DNA from 2 places in the Cellvibrio sp. BR genome. Region 1 is predicted to be linked to the other one. Evidence: predicted binding sites of a transcription regulator. Region 1 holds the regulator's gene; the other holds the start of a gene.
What was found. Region 1 encodes PhoB, which activates phosphate uptake and scavenging genes when phosphate is short. Its sites were predicted from a motif close to TGTCATAAANNTGTAACA; they were not measured.

Region 1 (4,717 bases):
GGAAAACCTCTTGGAATTATTGGGTATCGAGGGTAGATGACTGCGGCAGCGAACCGCCGCAGAGGGGATGAACAGGGAAAAAATTATTCGTTAACGGCGTCTTTCAACGCTTTGCCCGCTTTAAAGGTGACGGTTTTGCTGGCGGCGATTTGGATAGTGGCACCCGTCTGCGGATTGCGGCCTTCACGCGCGGCGCGCTCGCTCACATTAAAACTGCCAAAACCCAGCAGCGCTACCGACTCACCGCGCGCCAAGGCATTGGTGATCTGCTCAATAAACGCCGAGACCACCAAATCCGCTTTATTTACGCCCAGGTCAGTCGTATTGGCCAGGGCAACAACTATATCGGTCTTATGCATAATGCTTCTCCTTTAGGGTATCAAGCCGCGAGTTTACCTGCTTGCAGGCGGTTGCGGCAGGCTTGACGGCGCTTTTTCACCACCGCGCGCTGAATCAAGCTGATAAACTGCGCCCGCTCACAGCAGGCAGAGGAGATAGTTTTGCCCAGTGCGATAGCTTCCACCCACCGCAGTTTCCGCTGGCGCCCACGCCGACAGCTGCCGCCCCAAAGCCGTCCACCGCGCGCCTTATGCGCTTGGCTGGATGATAGCGGCTCACTCACCGCCCGTTTGATTGCGCTCAGCCAAGGCCAGTTTCACTTGGAGGTTCTACGTCAATATCTCGCCCTCCCCAGCCGTGAAGAACAACAAGCACTCGCCATGCCGCGGCCAGCGCGCGCATTAATCCGCGAGGTAATTCTGTGTGGTCGCAACCAGCCATGGGTATTTGCGCGCAGTGTACTGCCGTTGTACAGCCTTAGCGGTAAATTGCGCCACCTACGCAAACAGCACAATCGTCCACTCGGCGCCTTTTTGTTTAGTCAGCCGCACTTGCGGCGCAGCCCCATTGCAGTAGCCGCCTTTAGCGCCGATGATGGCTATGTGCCCGCCAGTATCGCCCGCCAGAACTCACTCTGGGGACGTCGCTCGGTGTTTGCATTGGATGGGAAACCGCTGCTGGTGAGTGAGGTGTTTTTACCCGCGCTCTGCGCTCAGTTGTTGCAGGATAAACCATCGATCAATAATCAATAACATTTGAATATCGGCTTATGACAACCCCTAAAACGCCCCGCCGCTCCGCTAAACCTGCCACTGCAAAAGCAGCTGGCACCAAAGCCGCCAGCCCAAAAACGGCAACTACAGATACGCCAAAACCGCGTACAACAGCGGCAAAAAAGGCCGGAACTAGCGGGTTTATGGGCAAACTCCAGCAAACACTGCCGCTCTACTGGCGCTTGATGCGCATGGATCGCCCCATAGGCACATTGCTGCTGCTCTGGCCCACCCTCTGGAGCCTGTGGCTGGCAGCCAAAGGCATACCCAGCGTGAAAAATCTGGTGATTTTTACTCTGGGTGTGATTGTGATGCGCGCGGCTGGCTGCGTAATCAATGACTTTGCCGACCGCAAAATCGACGGCAGCGTAGCCCGCACCAAAGATCGCCCACTCGCCACCGGCGCAGTTTCCAGTCGCGAGGCGATATTTTTATTCATTGGCCTATGCGTGATCGCCTTTGCCTTGGTGCTGATGACCAACCCGCTTACCATCAAACTCTCCGTCGGCGGTCTGTTGCTCGCCTTCTGCTACCCTTTTATGAAACGTCACACCCACTTGCCGCAGGTAGTATTGGGTGCCGCGTTTGCCTGGGGAATCCCCATGGCCTATGCGGCCGAGGCCGGTTCGCTACACGAAAACATTTGGCTGATTTACCTCGCCGTGGTGCTCTGGACGGTGGCTTATGACACCTTTTATGCCATGGTGGATCGCGAGGACGACCTTAAAATCGGCGTGAAATCCACCGCCATCTTGTTTGGCGAACAGGATCGGTTGATGACCGGCATCCTGCAAATCCTGGCGCTCTATGCGCTGATTCTGGTGGGTAATCGCTTTGAGCTGGGGCTGTTCTATTATCTGGGCTTGACGGTGGCGGGTGGTTTGTTTGCCTATCAACAATGGCTGATTCGCTTTCGCGCGCGCGAAGCCTGCTTCAAAGCCTTTTTAAATAACAACTGGGTGGGTGTGGCGGTATTTGCCGGTTTAGCTATGGATTATTACTGGCGCTAAGCCCACGCGACTGCACGCAGCTACAATTTTCTGACTTGTCATAAATATGTAACACTGAGCTTATTAAATAAGCTGCAACAATAGCTTCATGAAACGTGAAGCCTACCGTAGTTTTATTAGGCAGAAGATTATGACTGGTCGCAAAATTCTTATCGTCGACGATGAATCCGCTATTCGCGATATGTTGCGTGTGGCACTGGAGATGGCCGAGTACCAAGTGCTGGAAGCCAGTAATGCGCAGGATGCCCACGGCCTGATTATCGACGAAAAACCCGACCTGATACTGCTCGATTGGATGATGCCCGGTACCAGCGGTATTGAACTCGCGCGCCGCTTGAAGCGCGACGAAGTTACCGCTAATACTCCCATCATCATGCTCACCGCCAAAGGTGAGGAAGACAACAAAATCCAGGGGCTGGAAGTTGGCGCCGACGATTACATCACCAAACCTTTTTCACCGCGTGAATTGGTCGCCCGCTTGAAAGCAGTATTGCGCCGTGCCGACCCACAGATTTCCGCCGCCCCCATCACCGTACAGGGTCTGTGTTTGGACCCCGCCAGCCACCGCGTCACCATCCACGATCAGTCAGTCGATATGGGCCCCACTGAATATCGCCTGCTGGAGTTTTTTCTCACCCACCAGGAAAGAGCCTATACTCGCAGCCAATTGCTGGATCATGTCTGGGGCGGCAATGTGTATGTGGAGGAGCGCACGGTCGATGTGCATATCCGCCGCCTGCGCAAAGCTCTGACCATCGACGGTCACGAAGACCTGATCCAAACCGTACGCGGTACCGGCTATCGTTTTTCGACACGAATCGAAGCCTGATATCACTAAGCTGCAAGTATTCGGCAGCGGGCAAGCCTGAGCGACAATCGGAGACAGGATGTCGACGATTAGCCCCCATGGATGGGTTCACGGCGTGTCGCGCAGGCTTGCCCGCTGCCGAATACGGATCGAAACTGAGAGGCCCCCTTGTTAAAAGGTTTCAGCGCTGAACTCCAGCGCATTCTGATTATTCTCGCCACCTGCAGCCTGATTGGTTTTTTCAGCGACAACTACGCGCTGTGGATGCTACTCGGCTGTGGCATTTACATTGTGTGGATGCTCTGGCAGATGCGCCGCTTGAACCAGTGGCTGCTCAAACGCGAGAGCGAACACCCGCCGGAGGCCAGTGGCATCTGGGGGCAGGTGTTCGACAACATCTACCAACTGCAGCGCGATCAACGCATTGAAAAAGACAACCTGCAAGCGGTGATCAAACGCATCCAGGAAATCAGCTCGGCACTCAAAGACGGGCTGGTCATTCTGGACGCGCGCGGCCATCTGGATTTCTGGAACCCCGCCGCCCATCGCATGCTTGGGTTGAATACCAAAGACCAGGGGCAATCGGTCATCAATTTTGTGCGTCACCCCAAATTTGTCGCCTATTTTGAAGAGGGCAATTACGGCGAGCCGCTGGAAATTCCCTCGCCGCGTTTTCCCTCCAAACACCTGCAATTCCAAATCACCCCGTTTGGCAAAATGGAGCGATTGATTGTGGTGCGTGATGTGACCCAACTGCACAACTTGGAAAAAATGCGTCAGGATTTTATCGCCAACGTCTCCCACGAATTGCGCACACCGCTCACGGTGATAAACGGCTATGTGGAAACCCTCGCCGATAACAACACCACCCCGAGCTGGAATAAACCACTGCAGCAAATGTTGCAGCAAGCCAAGCGTATGTCGCTGCTGATTAACGATTTACTGGTGCTTTCCAAACTCGAAACCACTGAGGCGGGTCACAATTACAAGCCCATTAATATTGAGCAGCTGCTCACTATTGTGAAAAGCGAAGCGGAAGTATTAAGCAAGGATAAAAACCAACAGCTCACGCTGGTGTGCAACAACACCACGCGCCCGCTATTGTTGCAGGGCAACGAAAAAGAATTGCACAGCGCCTTTTCCAATCTGGTAATTAACGCCATTAAATACACCCAGCCCGAAGGGCGCATCAACATGCTGTTATGGCAGGACGAGAAACATTTTTATGTTTCGGTAAGCGATAACGGCCCTGGCATTGATGCCCAACATATTCCGCGCCTGACCGAGCGTTTTTACCGTGTGGATGCCAGCCGCAACAGCGGCACCGGCGGCACCGGTTTGGGTTTGGCGATTGTGAAACACGTGCTAATGCGCCATTACGCCGAATTAAAAATTACCAGTGAACTAGGCAAGGGCAGTATGTTTATTTGTGTTTTTGCACTGCCGCAATAGTTACACCGACATTCGCACATCAGGCTTATTTACTACCGGAGTCTCATCCTTTTGAGGGTGAGACCAGCATCACAATTTTTTCACACCCTGTAATTCAAAGGCTTTTTTGGCGAAATTAATCCGAATTATTGCCAAAACTCGAACGCGCTACGCAAACTCCTACCGCTCAACCCGAAAGTCGGACTCGCCAAATACAACGTTGTCATTTTAGACTCATTGCTGCTGCAAAATATCCGCACCCCGGTTGTTGGATATGAATGCACTGAACATTACCGCGCCGCTCAAGTGGCACCGGTTATACCTTTTTTACTTCCAGCAGGAGATCCAGAGTGAAC
Region 2 (4,717 bases), 620 kb from region 1:
ACCTGATTCATCGCCTCCAGCGCGTTGTTGCCAAGCGCCGGGTTTGATGAATGGCCGCTCTGGCCGCGCACTCGCACGGCTTCCATCATGATTCCCTTGTGGGCGCGGATGGGGATGAGATTAGTGGGTTCGCCAATAACGGCATAGCGGGGCGAGAGACCACCGAGCCCCTGTTGTGCCAATGCGCGGGCGCCATTCATGCTGCTCTCTTCATCCGCCGTTGCTAGCACAATAAGCGGGTGTTTGAAGTGGTGCGCAAGATAGGGTTCTACTGCAGCCATTATGACCGGGAAAAATCCCTTCATATCGGTGGCGCCAAGGCCATAAAGCTTGCCGTCTTTCTCGGTGAGCTGAAATGGATCAGTTTGCCAGCGATTGGCATCGTAGGGCACTGTATCGCTGTGACCTGCCAAGACGAGGCCACCATCGCCCTGGCCTAGCGTTGCGATTAGATTAGCTTTACCCGCTTGGGTGAGCGGCATAATACGGGTATTAAAACCCAGTGCGGAAAAGTCATTGGCAAGTTGGTCAATCACGCCCTGATTGGACATATCCCACTGTTCAATGGCGCAGCTCACCGAAGGCAGGGCGACAAGCCTGTGCAGACGATGTTGATAGCGTTTAAGGTCGACGGTCATGATCCTGCTCGCAGAAAAACATTCGGGGTGTTATCGATGATTGCGCCTGAAAATGCAAGCTTGTGGAAAACACCAGGCAATAAAAAACCCGAGCTGGTTTCCCTGCTCGGGTTTTTTTGGGTGGAATGAGACTTAACTGAACACGCCTTTGAGGAAGTAGAAAAACAGAATCGACAGGCCTGCTCCGGCGGGTAAGGTAATAACCCAAGAGGCGAAGATACCGCCTATGACCCGTAAATTTAATGCTCCTATCCCGCGCGCCAAACCTACCCCCAGCACCGCACCCACCAGAGTGTGAGTGGTAGAAATGGGCAGGCCGAGGCCGGATGCAATGACTACGGTGGCGGCTGCCGACATTTCGGCGGCGAAACCACGGCTGGGGGTGAGTTCGGTAATCTTTTTACCAATGGTTTGCATTACCTTGTAGCCATAGGTTGCCAGGCCAACAACAATACCAACGCCACCCAATAACAGAACCCATGGGGCGACGGCGGCTTTGGCGCCCACCTCACCCGATTGAACAACACTGATTACCGCTGCCATAGGGCCCACTGCGTTGGCTACATCGTTGGAGCCGTGTGCAAATGCCATGGAACAAGCAGTGAAGATCATCAATACCCCAAACACGCGCTCTACACTGGAGAAACGGTTGTCTTTATCCGCTGTCTTGTCCTGGGTAATGCGGCTGAGAAGGTACATCCCAAAGCCTGCTACCACGAGGCCGATAATCGCCGCTATAAAGGTACTTTCCAGAAAGCTAAACGAAAGGTTGTGTGAGCTAAGTACATATTTCAGGCCTTTGAGGATGGTGACCATCGACAAAAAGAAACCTACCGCAAACATGTAAATGGGTATGTAGCGTTTGGCATTGGAAAACGGATCTTCTGTGTCCAGAATCAGGAATTGCACTGAGCGGAAAATCCAGAAAGCGAGGAAGCCTGCAATAACGGGGGTAATTACCCAGCTGCCGACGATGCCCCACACCTTGCTCCACTGCACCGCATCGGCGGAAATGCCCACGGCGGCAAAACCAATGATGGCGCCGACAATCGAGTGGGTGGTGGATACCGGCCAGCCCAAAATACTGGCGATTAATAACCAGCTACCCGCTGCCAGCAGCGAGGCGAGCATGCCGAAGACAAATAAATCCGGGTGGTCGGTCATCACGTCCAGTTCAACAATCCCGCTACGGATGGTTTCTGTCACTTCACCACCAGCCAGGTAGGCCCCGGCAAACTCAAATACCATGGCAATTAAAATGGCCTGTTTCATGGTAAGCGCACGCGAGCCAACCGAGGTTCCCATTGCGTTGGATACATCGTTGGCACCTATGCCCCATGCCATAAAGAGGCCAAAAGCACAGGCAAGAATAAACAGCACATGGCCGTATTCAGCAAATAAAGTCATCTTGAATTCCTCAAGGTAAAGGATTAATGCGCCAGCAGCAGTTGCAAACGGCCGCCCACATCGTGTGCGCGGTTGGCGATATCACCCACCCAGTCGATGATGTTGTACAGGAACATCACATCTACCGGGGGGAGCTGGGCTTCGAGGGCAAAGAGTGAGGTGCGCACGCCAATTTCCAATTGGTCGGCTTTCTCCTCAAGAATGTCCAATTCCTTGATCATATTTTCGACAACGGTCAGCTCGCGGCCGCTAAAACCGGTCTCGAGCAGCTCGTCCAGTTCGTTGATGGCGGTGAGCGCTTGCTCGGCTGCCGCAACACTGGCGCGCACAAATTCATTCATCTGCGGTTTCATGCTTTCGGGGATGGTCATGCGACGGCCCATGATGATACCGGCGATGTCTTTGGCGCGGTTGGGAATGCGATCCTGCATAGTTAGCAGTTCGAGCAGGTCGGTGCGTGGTACCGGCAGGAACAGGCTTTTGGGCAGATGCAAGCGCAGGTGCTTTTTGATTTCGTCCGCATCGTTTTCGAATTTCACCACTTGCTGCTGAATGCTGCTGGCGAGAGGCCAGTCATTGCCGGTGACAGCTTCAAAAAAAGGTACGAGTTCGGCGGCGGCTTTAACAGCCAGCGCCATGTGCTCTTGCATGGGCTTGATGGGCGAGCGGCCAAACAGGTTCGACAAGTTTGCAAAAGGCATGGTTATCCCCTCGGGTTGAAAGTGTGCGCAGTATAAAAACATCACTCGCCAAGGTCACGCAGCTTTATTACTTATTTATGACAAAGTTGTGATGCTTTTTAGCTGAACTTTTGTTAGTGGCTGGTATGGGTTGTTAGGCATAGGTGTCTAGGTTTCGGGTGTGTTGAGCTTAGTGGTTGCTGACCAAAACGCCAGCCTGTCGCCTTGTGGGCAGACTCGCGTCGGCAGAGCCGCTACAATCAGTGCAGGTTTTTAGTCGCAGCTCTCTTATTTACAGGAATAACGTCGATGGTGCTGGATCGGGTATTGGATTTGCGCGGCTTGATCAATGATCTGGTCGTTGATGGGCGCATGTCGCAGCTGGATGCCAATATGTTGCTCGGCGCCTCACGCAGCCGCGAACAGGCGATCATGCACCCGCTGGCCTATGTCGCCACCCAAAATCTGGAAGATTTACAGCGCCCGGGCAAGATTCTGGATGGCGATACGCTCACCGAGTGGTTAGCCAACAAGGCGCGCCTGCCATTGTTTCATATAGATCCGATGAAGATTGATGTCGCCAAGTGTACCGAGGTGATCAGTTACGCCTTTGCCAAGCGCCACGGTATTTTGTGCGTCAAAGTGGAGTCGGATCACGTCATCATCGCCTGTACTCAACCCTTTATGGCTGGTTGGGAGCCACAGGTGGAGCATGTGGCGCGCCGCACGGTGAAACGCGTGGTGGCTAATCCCGCCGACATCGAGCGTTTTATGGTGGAGTTTTACACCTTGGCGCGCTCTGTCTCCGGCGCCAGCGGAGCGACGGCGGCCTCGGCGATTACTAACTTTGAGCAGCTGGTGGAGCTGGGCAAAGCCAGCGATCCGGATGCCAATGACCAGCATATCGTCAAGATTGTGGACTGGCTGTTGCAGTACGCTTATGACCAGCGCGCCAGTGACATTCATATAGAGCCGCGCCGGGAAGTAGGGCGCATCCGCTTCCGTATCGATGGCGTTTTGCATTACGTCTACGAATTGCCCGCCAATGTATCCACCGCTGTCACCAGCCGCTTCAAGGTGTTGGCCCGCATGGATATTGCCGAAAAGCGCAAGCCGCAAGACGGCCGCATCAAAACCCGGCGCAGCGATGGCAGTGAAATTGAATTGCGTATGTCCACCTTGCCCACCGCCTTTGGCGAAAAACTGGTGATGCGGATTTTTGACCCGGAAGTGCTGCTGCGCAGTTTTACCGACTTGGGTTTAGTGGGCGATGACTATGCGCGCTGGTACTCCATGCTTACCCGCCCCAATGGCATCTTGTTGGTGACCGGCCCCACCGGTTCCGGTAAAACCACCACCCTTTATTCATCGCTGCGACAAGTTGCCACCGATGAGGTGAATGTCAGCACTATTGAAGACCCCATTGAAATGGTGGAGGAGCGTTTTAACCAGACGCAAGTGCACCACAAAATCGGGCTGGATTTTGCCGCCGGTATCCGCAGCCTGATGCGGCAAGACCCGGACATTATCATGGTGGGTGAGATCCGCGACCTAGAAACCGCCCAAATGGCAGTGCAAGCCGCGCTTACCGGCCACTTGGTGCTATCCACCGTACATACCAACGACGCGCCTTCAACCGTTGCGCGCTTGCTGGATTTGGGCATTCCTTCCTACCTCATTAATGCCACCTTGCTCGGGGTAATGGCGCAGCGCTTGGTGCGCACGCTCTGCTCACATTGCAAAGAGGAGGGCAGTATCAGCGCGTCGGATTGGCAGGAATTGGTTGCGCCCTGGAAAGTGAATGTGCCGGCCAAAGTCTATCGCCCGGTGGGTTGCCTCGAATGTCGCAATACCGGTTATTTGGGGCGACAAGGCCTGTACGAAATTCTGATGTTGTCTGAATCGCTCAAGGAAAAAGTTACCAGCGACTGCAACCTGCAGGAGCTGCGTAAACTGGCAATGAAGGAGGGCATGCGCACCTTGCGCTTGTCG

Region 2: O59_RS04180 (TIGR00153 family protein) is a predicted target of PhoB. The motif match lies at 2,812-2,829, and genes of this name have one in related genera.

The regions. Positions count from the first base shown of each region.
Region 1 is NZ_JH668200.1:394,172-398,888, forward strand. It holds gene O59_RS01620 (HU family DNA-binding protein) at 84-359, opposite strand; gene O59_RS01625 (chorismate lyase) at 501-1,091, shown strand; gene ubiA (4-hydroxybenzoate octaprenyltransferase) at 1,256-2,122, shown strand; gene phoB (phosphate regulon transcriptional regulator PhoB) at 2,253-2,951, shown strand; gene phoR (phosphate regulon sensor histidine kinase PhoR) at 3,099-4,382, shown strand; gene O59_RS01645 (lytic polysaccharide monooxygenase) at 4,712-4,717, shown strand, end outside.
Region 2 is NZ_JH668200.1:1,011,728-1,016,444, forward strand. It holds gene argE (acetylornithine deacetylase) at 1-638, opposite strand, end outside; gene O59_RS04175 (inorganic phosphate transporter) at 771-2,045, opposite strand; gene O59_RS04180 (TIGR00153 family protein) at 2,069-2,746, opposite strand; gene O59_RS04185 (GspE/PulE family protein) at 3,035-4,717, shown strand, end outside.